Regions from separate parts of the Marinagarivorans sp. genome, predicted to be linked through region 3. Evidence: predicted binding sites of a transcription regulator. Region 3 holds the regulator's gene; each other region holds the start of a gene.

Region 1 (4,543 bases), on a different contig from region 3:
CGAAACTATTCAAATGGAGTTTCTTGCCAACCTTTCTGCCTTTGATACATCAATTGCAATTTGGCATCAAAAAACTAAATTTGATGCCGTTCGCCCTTGGACTGCCATCGCATACCTCTATGGTGACCAAGAAGTTACAGGCTGGGGCGGACCAGGAAAAGGTACTGTAGATAACATCCCCGCCAATCAGTGGACAAGCTATTTACCCGTTGCCGATCACCCAGAATACCCATCGGGCTCTGCTGCATTTTGTGCGGCGCATACTAATGTTTTGCGTAAGTTCTTCCGTGAAGATTCACTTGATTGGACCGTTTCAATTCCAAAAGGCGGCTCGACTTACGAAAAAGGTTTTACACCACAGCAGGACACCGATCTTCACTTCGCTACCTGGTCAGAACTAAAAGAGAAGTGTGGTCAAAGCCGTCTTGATGCTGGTGTTCATTTTCCAGACTCTGTCACTGCCGGTTTTAGCATTGGTGAGCGCGTTGGGAATAAAGCTTTCCGCTTTGTGAAGCGCCACATTAAAGGTCGCGCTCGTTAATTTGAATAAGGGGCGCGCACGGAATAAGTTGCTGGAGTTTGGGTTTGTGGGTGCTTGCTTGACGAGTCGAAAATATTTGTAACAGCCGGCTATTACAAATATTTTTAACGAAGGCAGCGTGCACCCGGGAATTCAAAAACGGGAAGTTATTTCATGCTCACCCCTAAGGGGCAATCACTGTGTGATGCCCCTTTTTTTGGCATTTAATTTAGGGACGAGGAAGCAATATTTCATCCACTAATGCTTGATGTCGACATCCTTACCTTCGTTGCTCAAAGCGTTACAGGCCTCGGCATGCGCCCCTTTCAGCGCCTTGATAAGAATGCCGATCTCTTCGCCTAATTGGATAAACTATTATTCCCTCGCCCCCTAGGAGTAATCCATGAAACATCGTTATTTACTTTGCGCGCTAGGCCTACTGGCCACCTTAAATGCTAGCAGCAGCTTTGCCGGCACTCACCGCGATGGGCAATACTCACAAAAAAGGGTGAAGGGTGAAGCGGTAACAGGCTGGAACCAGCGCATGGGAGAACCGGTTAAAAATCTTCCTATCGTCGGACCGCTAAGCTTCAGCCTTAATGGCGTATGCGGGGAAGAACACGCAAGTCCAATTACGGCAAATACCGATACCACATCGGAACTTTGCACTTATGCCGACCCCGCCATTTATCAATTCATTTTTAATAGTGAAGTCACCTCCGAATTCCCTAAAAATCAGAACATTCGATTAAGTGATTTCCCTCAAATTTTTACCAGCGACGGACAGGAGAAGCCTTTACCCTCCGTTCACAATGCGCAATGGCATGAAGCCAGTAATGGCTCGCAGTCTTTTGGTTATACCGTAGACGATTGGCTCGCTGCCAAGGGAAATATGACCTTTAGCTGCAAACCGAATGACAACAGCTACCACATTAGGGCCTCCAATTTAGTACCTGGCGGACTCTATACACTCTGGTTATTTTATTTTGATCAGGTCAATCCGCCACCCCCACTAGGCACAGGCGGCTTCCAACCCGACCTTGCCTTTGGCGGCGCATCTGCCAATGTATTTGTGGCCGATCGCTATGGTCGAATTTCAGGCTCACGGGATATGGGGTTTTGCCCGCAAACATGGTCGAAAAACGAGCAATACCAACCCCTTAATTTGCACTTGGTATTACACCCCGAGGGCCGCGTTTACGGCACTGTGGCCGAGCAAACCTTAGTGGCCCCTTTTAACGGCGGCCCAGGCATTGTTGCAATACCACAATTGATGTTCACCTTACCGCGCTGAATATATGAAAAGCCCACCTTAATAGTGGGTGGGCTTTACATTACTGATGAGCTTCGGCCTCTCCCTTTTCGATGTTACTTTTATAGCAACAAAAACTGTTTTGATAACCAGCATTCTCCTCATTACACCCTTTTACGATAAATCTGCATTGATGATGCCTTGGGGCCAATAATATTGCCCCATCTGATGCTAAGATGGCGACCTCCTTACTAGAGCACGCCCTCTTGATCAACGCATTCCTTCTCACAAAACAATGGCACGACACCCCTAATGGCATCACGCTAGAGTTTTGGTGCTTGAGTGATAGCGGCCCGATTTGTATCGAGATTGAACAACAAGAAGCTGTAATTTTTGTTCGCGTAGATGATCTACCCGCAGTGGCTCAGCATCTCCGGCGCCAATACCGCGCGGGCAACAAATACTTTAAAAATTACCTGAATGAGCGCACTTGCCCACTCTACTTCCAGAGTTATCGCGCTGCACGCGATGCTGAAAGTCGATTACAAAAATATCGCATCCCCGTTTGGGAAGCCGATATACGGCCACCAGAACGCTTTTTGATGGAGCGTTTTATTACCGGAGGCTTAAGTATTGAGGGAGATTTTGATCGTTGTGCAGATTATCAATTGTGCAAAAATCCTCGTTTAAGCCCCTGTGAGTATCAACCACAATTTCGTAGCTTATCCATTGATATCGAAACTACCATGGATGCCAATACTCTTTATTCTATAGCGGCCTACAACCCCGATATCAATATTGTTTTTATTGTGCAACATCCCGATTGGCCCGAAGAAACCACTACTGCAATTGCTCAACCCAGCGATCAATCGTCTGCTCCTATCACGGTATGCCTCACTGAAAAAGATTGCTTACTCCGTTTTTTCCAGTGGTTACAAGAATACGACCCCGATATTTTAATGGGCTGGAATGTCGTACAGTTCGACTTAAAAGTGCTTGATGACTTATGCCAAAAACACAAAATACCACTGGCCATAAGTCGTGGGCATAAACCTTTAAAATGGCGCGAAGATAAAGACAATAGGCGCTTTTACCTAACAGTGCCCGGCCGAGTGGTACTTGACGGTATCGAGATACTCAAATCAGCAACCTATAACTTCCCCAGCTTCAAACTGAACGATGTTGCTAAAATTGTTGTTGATGATAAAAAATTAATTCAATCGCAACACCGTGGTGATGAAATAACCCAGCTCTATATTCATAACCCTAAAGACCTCGCAGCCTATAACCTACACGACTGTAAACTGGTGTGGTCTATATTTGTAGAAACAAAACTGTTGGAATTCGCCATTGCACGCAGCCAATTAACTGGGCTAGCCATGGATAAAATGGGTGGATCGGTAGCATCCTTTGAATTTGCCTACCTTCCGCAACTTCATCGCAAGGGTTACATTGCTCCTAATTTAGGCGAGCTTCAGTCGACGATTATTAGCCCAGGCGGCTATGTACTAAACTCTATGCCCGGCATTTACCAGAATGTTTTAGTCTTAGATTTTAAAAGCCTATATCCCAGTATTATTCGCACTTTTTTTATCGACCCCTACAGTTATTGGTATGCCCAGCATTCAGTGCCGCCCAAAGAGGAGTTAGTACCTGGTTTTAATGATGCTTTTTTTTCTAAGAGCGAACACCTACTACCTCGTATTATTAAGGATCTATGGCAAGCCCGCGACAATGCAAAAAAACACAATGATCAGCCGCTATCCCAAGCCATTAAAATAATTATGAATTCGTTTTATGGCGTACTCGGCTCTACCGGTTGCCGATTTTTCGATCCGAGGGTGTGCAGCTCGATTACCTTGCGTGGCCACCAAATCATTCAACAAACTCAGGAGTGGATTGAAGCGCTAGGCTATCAGGTGATATATGGCGATACTGATTCTGTTTTTGTATGGATTGGCAACGAAAAAAGCGAAGTAGAATCTCAAATTATCGGTAATAATCTCGCAACGCAACTTAATCAAAATTGGCAGCAACAGCTGCTTGATCAATATAATATCGACAGTGCCCTTGAGGTCGAATTTGAAACCCATTATTTGAAGTTTCTGATGCCAACGATCCGAAACTCTACGCTGGGCAGTAAAAAACGATATGCAGGTATTATCCGTAAAAATGGTAAAGAACAGCTTATATTTAAAGGCCTAGAAAGCGTTAGAACAGACTGGACTCCTCTAGCAAAAAAATTCCAAGAAACACTTTATCAACTTGTTTTTGAAGATGCTCATGTTGAAGATTTTATCCGCACAACGACCCTTGCCGTTCTCGCAGGTGAACGCAATCACGATCTCATTTATCGCAAACGCCTACGCCGAAATATAGAGGACTACCAAAAAAATATTCCGCCGCATGTTCAAGCAGCGAAGCGCCTTAGTGCGCAAGGCATACACAAGCAGCGCGGTGACTGGATAAGTTACCTATTAACCACTACCGGCCCAGAGCCCGTCGACGAGGATGCTGCCGAGCTGCAGTTTCAAGGCACCATTGCTTACAACGAATATGTTGAACGTCAACTAAAGCCTGTTGCAGATAGTGTTTTGCAATTTATCGGTCTGCATTTTGAAGATATTACCGCAGCGCAACTTCCGTTGTTTAAGGAGTAAATTTATTAAACAACGGCTGATTAACCAATAAAAATATAGGCCGCACCACATTGGTGAACCGAAAGCGAAACAATGAATGCGTTATGCCGTCTTGGGGCGTAATACTGTGTA
Region 2 (4,543 bases), on a different contig from region 3:
GCGCGTGAGCAAGGGCTTCATTTGAGTCTATAGGCCCGCCAACCATACGCGAAATTTCGGCAATAATATCATCTCCGCTTAACGCCGTTATTTCTGACCGTATTGTATCTCGCTGTTTGGTTTTTCTTACGTTTAAGTGGTTGTGAGCCTTGCTGGCGACTTGGGCGAGGTGGGTTACGCATAAGACTTGTACTTTACTGCCTAGCTCGCGTAAAAGTGAGCCAACAGTATCGCCTGTGGTGCCACCAATGCCGGCGTCGACTTCATCAAAAATTAATGTGGGTGTGGTCTGGATGGCTGCAGTGACCACTTGTATTGCTAAACTTATACGTGAAAGTTCGCCACCTGAAGCCACTTTTTGCAGTGAGCCTGCTGGCTTACCCGGTATGGTTGAGATGAGAAACTTAACGCTATGGTTACCATATTGGCTTGGTGCATTATTGGCTTCGAAGTCGATAAAAAAGCTCGCGTGCTCCATATTCAAAGCTTTTAAGCGCTGGTTGATGGCTTTGCAGAGGCGCTTTGAGGCTTTGACTCTATCTCCATGGAGCTTGTCGGCATTATCTGTGTAGGCCTGGAGTGCTAGTAAGGACTCTTTTGTCAGTATCGTAATATGTTCGTCACTGCATGCGAGTCCCTCCAGTTCGGCGATCAATGCTTGGTGGTGTTCGTACAGCGTGCTGGGCTGTACTTTATGTTTACGTGCAACGGTATAAATAGCTGAAAGACGCTCTTCAATATTGGCAAGGCTGCACTCTTCCTCGCTATAGCTCTGTGCGGTGCCGTCCACATTATCTATGGCTTCTTGAACGTTAATTAACGCTGTTTTGAGCATTTCACAGGCATCATTAAATGATGCGTCATGCTTGATGAGGGATTGTAGTTGTGTGGTGCACCAATGCAGCTGTGTTTGTATGCTTTGCTCGCTATCGCGACCACAGTGAATGATGGATGCACAGGTTTCTTTCAGTTCTTCGGCATTGGATAGTCTTTTTTGCTGAGCTTCTAAAGTTTTAACTTCATTACCTTGAAGCTCTAGGAGTGTTAGCTCATCGACTTGGTACTTTAAAAGTTGGTATTGAGCGCCCTGAGAGTCTGCGATTTCTTGGGCGGATGCCAATGCTTGTTCTGCTTGCCTCCAGTGCTTAAAGGCCTTGTCTGTCGCACTGGTTAAGTGAGGGTAGCTGCCAAAAGTGTCCAGTAAGCGCCGTTGTGTGTTCGGGGTAAGTAATGCTTGGTGTTCATGTTGGCCGTGAATGTTAACAAGTTTACGGCCAAGTTCTTGGAGTTGTGAAAGGGTGGCGCTATGGCCGTTAATTGAGCAGCGAGAGCGCCCTTGAGGGGTTATTATTCGTTTAAGAAGGCATTCATCGCCGTTAATGGCAATGTCCTGTTCCTCTAGCCATTTCTTAATATGGGGCTGCGCGCTAAGGTCAAATAGTGCGGAGACTTCTGCGTTTGCGGCGGAGTCATGAATGGCTTCGCCGCGGGCTTTATTGCCAATGGCCAACCCTATGGCATCAAGCAGTAGCGATTTTCCAGCGCCAGTTTCCCCTGTTAAGGTGGTGAGGCCTGGCTGAAACTCTAAATCGAGACTATCAACGAGTGTGTAGTTGTGTACGTCAAGGTGGCTAAGCATGGCGGCTCTCCGTAAATGTATTGGTTGTTTATACAGTACTTTTGTTCGCTTTACCAAGGGTTCGTGTTATCTGTCGCTTAAACCCTTGAATCGCTTTTACCTGCCCCCATTAACTCTTCCACTGAAAAGTACTTTTTGTCTGAGTTCGCCCTAGGCGAGCTTACGATTACTGAAACAATTTAAACGGCTGGTTAGGAGATGCAATTGTGAGCCAAGATCCTTCGCAAACACAAACAAATGAAACAGAAGCGCTAGAAGACGATCAAGTCGAGTTGAGCTCTGTTGATACAGCGGCGCCAGAGTCCATCGATGTGGCTGCGCTGCAAGCTGAAATTGAAGCTTTAAAGAATGAAGTTGCTGGTGCCCAAGAGCAGGTCCTGCGAGCTTCTGCAGAAATGCAAAATGCTCGCCGTCGCGCACAGCAGGATGTAGAGAAAGCACACAAGTTTGCCTTGGATAAGTTTGTAGGCGACATGTTACCGGTAGCCGATAATCTAGAGCGCGCCCTTGAGGCGGCCAGTAATCAGCAGGGTAGTCTCGAAACTATTATTGAGGGTGTTGAGCTTACCCTAAAGTCTATGGCCGATGGCTTGAAGCGCCATAACGTTGAAGCGGTGGATCCTGCTGGCGAGCCTTTCGACCCTCAGTTACATCAAGCGATGTCGATGGTGCCGGACCCTAATGTTGAACCAAACACCGTCATTAATGTTTTCCAGCGCGGGTACACCTTAAATGGTCGCCTAGTGCGCCCTGCGATGGTTGTCGTCAGTAAAGCAGAATAAAACGATGAGTTGCGGTTGAAATATTAGCAACAGCGCCAATATAGCATGCATGCAGTGGTGCGCCGGTTTCGGAAAAGCCAGTGGCGTAGATGGTTTATGCACTTGATCCTGATTAAGTTAGCATGCCTCAAATAAATTTTTAAACACAGTTAAATTTTTAACGCTGTAAGCAGCGGTAAAAGTAAGATCAGGCGAAGGCCTAGAGGAGCATATTATGGGTAAAATTATTGGTATTGACTTGGGTACAACCAACTCATGCGTTTCTGTTTTAGAGGGCGGCAAGCCAAAAGTCATTGAGAATGCAGAGGGTGATCGCACGACACCATCCATTGTCGCTTTCGCTGAAGATGGCGAAGTGTTGGTTGGCCAAAGCGCAAAGCGTCAAGCTGTAACTAACCCTAACAATACTTTATTTGCGGTTAAGCGTTTGATTGGTCGCAAGTTTAAAGATACTGTTGTTCAAAAAGATATCTCCATGGTGCCGTATAAAATTGTCGGTGCAGACAATGGTGATGCATGGGTAGAGATCAAAGGCGATAAAAAGGCACCACCACAGATTTCAGCTGAAGTCTTGAAAAAGATGAAAAAAACGGCCGAAGACTATTTAGGCGAGGCAGTAACCGAAGCGGTTATTACTGTTCCTGCGTACTTTAATGATTCACAGCGCCAAGCAACAAAAGATGCCGGTAAAATTGCAGGCTTAGATGTTAAGCGTATTATCAACGAGCCAACGGCAGCGGCATTAGCTTATGGCATGGATAAAGCTGAAGGTGATCGTACAATTGCTGTTTATGACTTGGGTGGCGGTACATTTGATATCTCAATCATTGAAATTGCGGATGTTGATGGCGAGCACCAGTTCGAAGTTCTGGCGACTAATGGCGATACGTTTTTAGGTGGTGAAGATTTCGACTTGCGTTTGATTGAATTTTTGGCTGCTGAATTTAAGAGCAGTAATGGCATCGATTTACATAACGACCCGTTAGCACTGCAACGTTTAAAAGAAGCGGCTGAAAAAGCAAAAATTGAGTTATCTTCAAGCCAACAAACTGAAGTTAACTTGCCGTACATCACAGCTGATGCAACGGGACCAAAGCATTTGGTTGTTAAGTTAACTCGCTCGAAACTTGAGTCGTTAGTTGAAGATCTTGTAAAGCGTTCACTCGAGCCATTGAAAACTGCGCTTGCCGATGCCGATCTTTCTGCCAGTGAAATTGATGATGTGATTTTGGTCGGCGGCCAAACGCGCATGCCTATGGTTCAAAAGTACGTTACAGAATTCTTCGGTAAAGAGCCGCGTAAAGATGTAAACCCTGATGAAGCTGTAGCAATGGGCGCGGCCATTCAAGGCGCCGTACTCTCTGGTGATGTAAAAGACGTATTGTTGTTGGACGTAAGCCCTTTAACTTTGGGTATTGAGACGATGGGTGGCGTAGCTACTCCTTTGATCGATAAAAATACGACCATCCCAACCAAAAAGTCACAGACTTTCTCAACGGCAGACGATAACCAAACTGCGGTGACTATTCATGTTGTTCAGGGCGAGCGTAAGCAAGCATCTGGCAACAAGTCTTTGGGCCGTTTTGACTTAGCTGATATCCCGCCTGCACCTCGTGGCATGCCGCAAATCGAAGTGACTTTTGATATTGATGCTAACGGTATCTTGAATGTTTCAGCGAAAGACAAAGCGACAGGTAAAGAGCAATCGATCGTTATTAAAGCTTCGTCGGGATTGAGCGATGAAGAAATTGATAAGATGGTTCAAGATGCTGAAGCCAATGCTGAGGCTGACCTGAAGTTCGAAGAGATTGTGACCAGCCGAAATACTTTGGAAGGTTTGATTCACGCGACCAAGAAAACACTTGAAGAAGCTGGCGATAAAGCGACTGAAGAAGAAAAAACAGCAATCAATGAAGCAATTGCCGAGGCTGAGGTAGCGGTTAAAGGTGACGACAAAGAGAAAATGGAAGCGGCAACTAAAAAGCTGACTGACGCTTCTGGTACTTTGGCGCAAAAACTTTATTCTGAGCAGCAAGCGGCATCAGGTGCTGGCGACGCGGCTAGTGAAGCTGAAGCAAATAATGCCGACGACGGTGTTGTGGATGCTGAGTTCGAAGAAGTT
Region 3 (4,543 bases):
GCCTGCCCCACAGCAACTGGCGCTTTAATTGTGTGATCCACAGTGGTGACGAGCTCTAAGTTATCGCCTGCGCCCCTTGGAATCGTTAAGGTAACATCATCCAATACACCCAAAGAAACCTGCTTGTTTAAGCCCTGCCATATTCTCTCATCAAGTAGCGCCTGCTGTCCTTTAATAGCAGTATGCGTTGAGAAATACCGAAAACCATAAGACAGCAATTTTTGCGACTCCACCGCACGGGCTTCTTTTGACCGAGTACCTAGTACCACAGAAACCAAGCGCATGCCTTCTTTTTCAGCCGTCGCAACTAAACAATATCCTGCAGCATCTGTATGGCCAGTTTTCAAGCCATCAACACTACTATCTCGAAACAGCAAGCTATTGCGGTTATCTTGTTTAATGCCGTTATAGGTAAAGCTTTGCTCGGCATAAAGGTCGTAGTGATCTGGATGATCATAGATAGTTGCTTGCGCAAGCAGGGCTAAATCGCGCGCCGTCGTTAAATGGCCTTCGGCAGGCCAACCCGTCGCATTTTTAAAATGTGTATTTTGCATACCAAGCAAGGTAGCCGTTTGATTCATCACATCCGCAAAAGCGCCCTCACTTCCTGCGATATGTTGAGCTAATGCAATGGAAGCATCGTTACCAGACTGAATAATAACGCCGCGCAATAGATCAATAACCTCAACCTCAGAGCGTGGCTTTAAGAACATTGTAGAACCACCGCTTGAGGTGCCGCCACGGCGCCAAGCATCATCGGTGACGTATACCTTATCTTGTTCACTTAAATCGCCGCGCGCAACCTCCTCCGAGACAATATAGCTTGTCATGATTTTGGTAAGGCTTGCGGGGGGCAACTGGAAATCGGCCTGCTCTTCAATAAGAACATGTCCAGTTTGCGCATCAATAAGAATGTACGCTTTGGCCGCAACCTGTGGTGGCTTTGGAATGATGATGTCACGCGCGACCGCAAACTGCGATACGCCCGCCAGTAAGACCGCTTGCGCGAAGGACCTGCACATCTTGCTTTTGAAAATCATGATAAAAGTAGTTATCCGTAGCCAAAAGTCGCGATTATAGCAGCATTGACATCACAAATTCCAAAGCCTTACGGCCACTAAACCGCGCAAACCGCAACGATCAACTAATATCAACAATTTAACTCGGTTCACTTAAAAGGCGCTTGCACAAAGTTCAATACTGCTTATAATTACATACTGTACAGCCAACCAGTACTTTTAACCCTTGGAGGCAACATGTCCAAACTTACCGCCAGACAACAGCAAGTCTTTGATGTGATCAAGTCGCATATGGAAGACACCGGCTGCCCGCCCACCCGCGTAGAGCTTGCGAAAATACTGGGCTTCAAGTCAGCTAATGCTGCAGAAGAACACATTAAAGCGCTTGCACGCAAAGGCGCCATCGAGATCATAGAAGGGGCTTCACGCGGTATTCGCCTGCCAGAAGCAGCCCGGGGAATCCCTCTAGTAGGCCGCGTTGCCGCTGGAAACCCTATTCTAGCGACCGAGCATATAGAAGATTATCTGCCCATCCCTCAAAACTTCTTCCATCCTTCTGCCGACTATCTATTAGAGGTACATGGCATGAGCATGAAAGATGCTGGCATTTTGGATGGCGATCTTCTTGCCGTTCGTGAAGCTAAAACCGCTAAAAACAACGATATTGTTGTTGCTCGTGTTGAGGATGAAGTCACGGTGAAACGTTATCGTCGCGAGGGCAACCGGGCAATAGTACAGCTTTTCCCTGAAAATGAAGATTTCGATGTTATTGAAGTTGATTTGCGCGATAGCAATTTTGCCATCGAAGGCATTAGCGTTGGCGTAATTCGCCGAGGATAAACCATGCAAGCTCTCTCTTTGAAACAAACTGACGAATCGCCCCTTAACGGCAGAGGTCACCCACAAGATCGCGCAGCAACAAGAACCTCTAAGGTTAGCGAGATCATATTGGCCGGCAACAATCCTCAAGGCGACCTAACCTTCGCCATGCTTGCTCACCTAAGCCATCAGCATAAAGCGGATAGCAACGGAGGCCGATGGTTAACGTGGATATGCCCAATGCTGATAAGCCGGGAAGCGCTAGCGCAGTTTAACTTTGACGTAATGGGCCTTAGAATCCTACACCCAAAGAGAGAAGCCGACATACCTCAACTAATGCAAGATGCTTTGAATGCAGGCACCAGCCACACTGTGGTTGCGCACTGCCAGGGTATCAGCAGTAAACTATTTCCCTGGCTAGAAAATGCGGCGCATACAGGCGATAGCAGCGCCTTAATCATTCGACCGCAATAAACGCCAGAAAGTATCACAACCAAGCTCCTCCTCGACCCTCCGCTGCTTCATTCTTGTTCGCCATTCAAGGATGGAAAAGCGGAGTTTTTTGCTTCAAGGGATTAAGTAAAACTCAAAAAGCACCAAAGCTAAAACCGAATTTCAATACCACGTTCAGCCATATAGGCCTTCGCCTGCGGCACGGTATACTCACCAAAGTGAAAGATACTCGCAGCCAGAACTGCATCCGCACCACCGAGCTCGACACCATCTACCAAGTGCTGAAGATTACCAACACCTCCACTGGCGATGACTGGCACAGCTACCGCATCGCTAATCGCTCGCGTCACGCCAAGATCAAAGCCCTGTTTAACCCCATCGTTATCCATGCTCGTTAACAAAATCTCACCAGCGCCTAGCTCGACCATCTTAACACCCCAAGCGACAGCATCTATCCCCGTTGGTTTTCGTCCACCATGGGTAAAAATCTCCCATCGAGGAACCTCACCTTCAGCACTCACTTTTTTTGCATCAATCGCAACAACGATACATTGCGAGCCAAATTTGTCGGCAGCTTCTTGAACAAAATCAGGATTAAAAACAGCCGCTGAGTTAATGCCAACCTTATCGGCGCCTGCATTCAACATATTGCGAATATCTGCAACAGTTCGAATGCCACCACCAACCGTTAACGGAATAAAAACCTCAGAGGCAATCGCTTCAACCGTATGGATTGTTGTGTCTCGGGCTTCGTGCGAAGCTGTGATATCCAGAAAGGTGATTTCGTCGGCACCTTGTTGATTGTACTTTTTAGCGATTTCAACGGGATCACCAGCATCGCGTATATCAACAAACTGAACGCCTTTGACAACGCGACCTTTATCTACATCTAAACAAGGAATAATACGCTTTGCTAAAGCCATGACCGATTAACCCTTTTTATCGCACAAGGCCTGAGCCTCAGCCAAGTCCAATGTATCTTCATAAATTGCACGCCCAGTAATCGCACCGCAAATTCCGGCGCCCTCTGCACTTGCAGCCAATAAAGCACTGATATCGTTGATATCAGTAATGCCGCCAGAAGCAATAACCGGCAAGCTGGACGCCTTCGCCATAGCCACTGTTGCCTCAACGTTTACGCCCTGCATCATGCCGTCACGGTCAATGTCGGTGTAAACAATACTACTAACGCCATCTTGCTCGAAGCGCTTCGCCAAATCTGTAGCTTTCAAGGTTGAGACTTCCGCCCAACCATCGGTTGCCACTAAACCTTTTTGCGCATCCAAACCCACAATCACATGCCCTTCAAAGGCCTTACACATTTCAGTGACAAACTGCGGCTCTTTAACGGCTTTTGTACCGATGATGACATACTTAACACCCGCATTTAAGTAGTATTCGATGGTCTCGGCACTGCGAATACCGCCACCAATTTGGATGGGTAAATCGGGGTAAGCTTTGGCTATTGCAGTAACAATTTCGCCATTTACAGGTTCACCGGCAAATGCGCCATTAAGGTCGACCAGGTGCAATCGACGAGCACCCTGATCTACCCATTTTTGAGCCATGCTGACGGGATCATCCGAAAAAACGGTGGAATCTTCCATAACACCTTTGCGTAAACGCACACACTTACCGTCTTTTAAATCAATGGCGGGAATAATTAACATGAATAAATACCTTAAGAAACAATCTGTAATCTAGCGTGGAGTAAGCCATTACAATTTATGGCCGACCATCCCAAGCTACGAAATTTTTCAATAGTTGCAGGCCATTGCTATGGCTTTTTTCAGGATGAAATTGCGCCGCAAACACATTATCGCGAGCCAATGCTGCAACAAAATCCAAACCGTGATGAGTCTTACCCGCCACCAATGCTTGGTCTTGCGCCTGCACATAATAGCTATGCACAAAGTAAAAACGGCCGCCATCTTCAATTGAATGCCACAGCGGGTGTGCCATTGTCTGTGCAACGTTATTCCAGCCCATATGCGGCACCTTTAAACGTTCACCACTGTGAGAACCTTCGTCAGTCACTGCATTGAAGCCCGGCGTAGCACTAAAGTCTTTCACCTCTCCAGGAATAATATTGAGGCAATCAACCCCATTATTTTCGGCACTGCGTGACATGAGTGCCTGCAAGCCAACACAGATAGACAGTACTGGCTTGCCCGAGGCAATTTCACGCTCTACCGCGACATCAAAGCCACGAATTTTGATCTCGGCAATGCAATCACGTATAGCGCCAACAC

Evidence for each region. The regulator LexA, encoded in region 3, represses DNA repair genes until DNA is damaged. The targets are predictions, from matches to a motif close to ACTGTNTNTANANACAGT.
Region 1: a site for LexA is predicted at 1,909-1,926, ahead of AC3A8L_RS05145 (DNA polymerase II). Genes of this name have one in related genera too.
Region 2: a site for LexA is predicted at 1,659-1,676, ahead of recN (DNA repair protein RecN). Genes of this name have one in related genera too.

Annotation. Positions count from the first base shown of each region.
Region 1 covers NZ_CEXWTU010000026.1:7,209-11,751, reverse strand. The annotation lists gene AC3A8L_RS05155 (vanadium-dependent haloperoxidase) at 1-541, shown strand, start outside; gene AC3A8L_RS05150 (hypothetical protein) at 924-1,814, shown strand; gene AC3A8L_RS05145 (DNA polymerase II) at 2,039-4,432, shown strand.
Region 2 covers NZ_CEXWTU010000171.1:5,597-10,139, forward strand. The annotation lists gene recN (DNA repair protein RecN) at 1-1,639, opposite strand, end outside; gene grpE (nucleotide exchange factor GrpE) at 1,843-2,421, shown strand; gene dnaK (molecular chaperone DnaK) at 2,636-4,543, shown strand, end outside.
Region 3 covers NZ_CEXWTU010000036.1:19,319-23,861, forward strand. The annotation lists gene AC3A8L_RS06475 (D-alanyl-D-alanine carboxypeptidase family protein) at 1-1,022, opposite strand, end outside; gene lexA (transcriptional repressor LexA) at 1,257-1,859, shown strand; gene AC3A8L_RS06485 (hypothetical protein) at 1,863-2,312, shown strand; gene hisF (imidazole glycerol phosphate synthase subunit HisF) at 2,441-3,214, opposite strand; gene hisA (1-(5-phosphoribosyl)-5-[(5-phosphoribosylamino)methylideneamino]imidazole-4-carboxamide isomerase) at 3,221-3,961, opposite strand; gene hisH (imidazole glycerol phosphate synthase subunit HisH) at 4,017-4,543, opposite strand, start outside.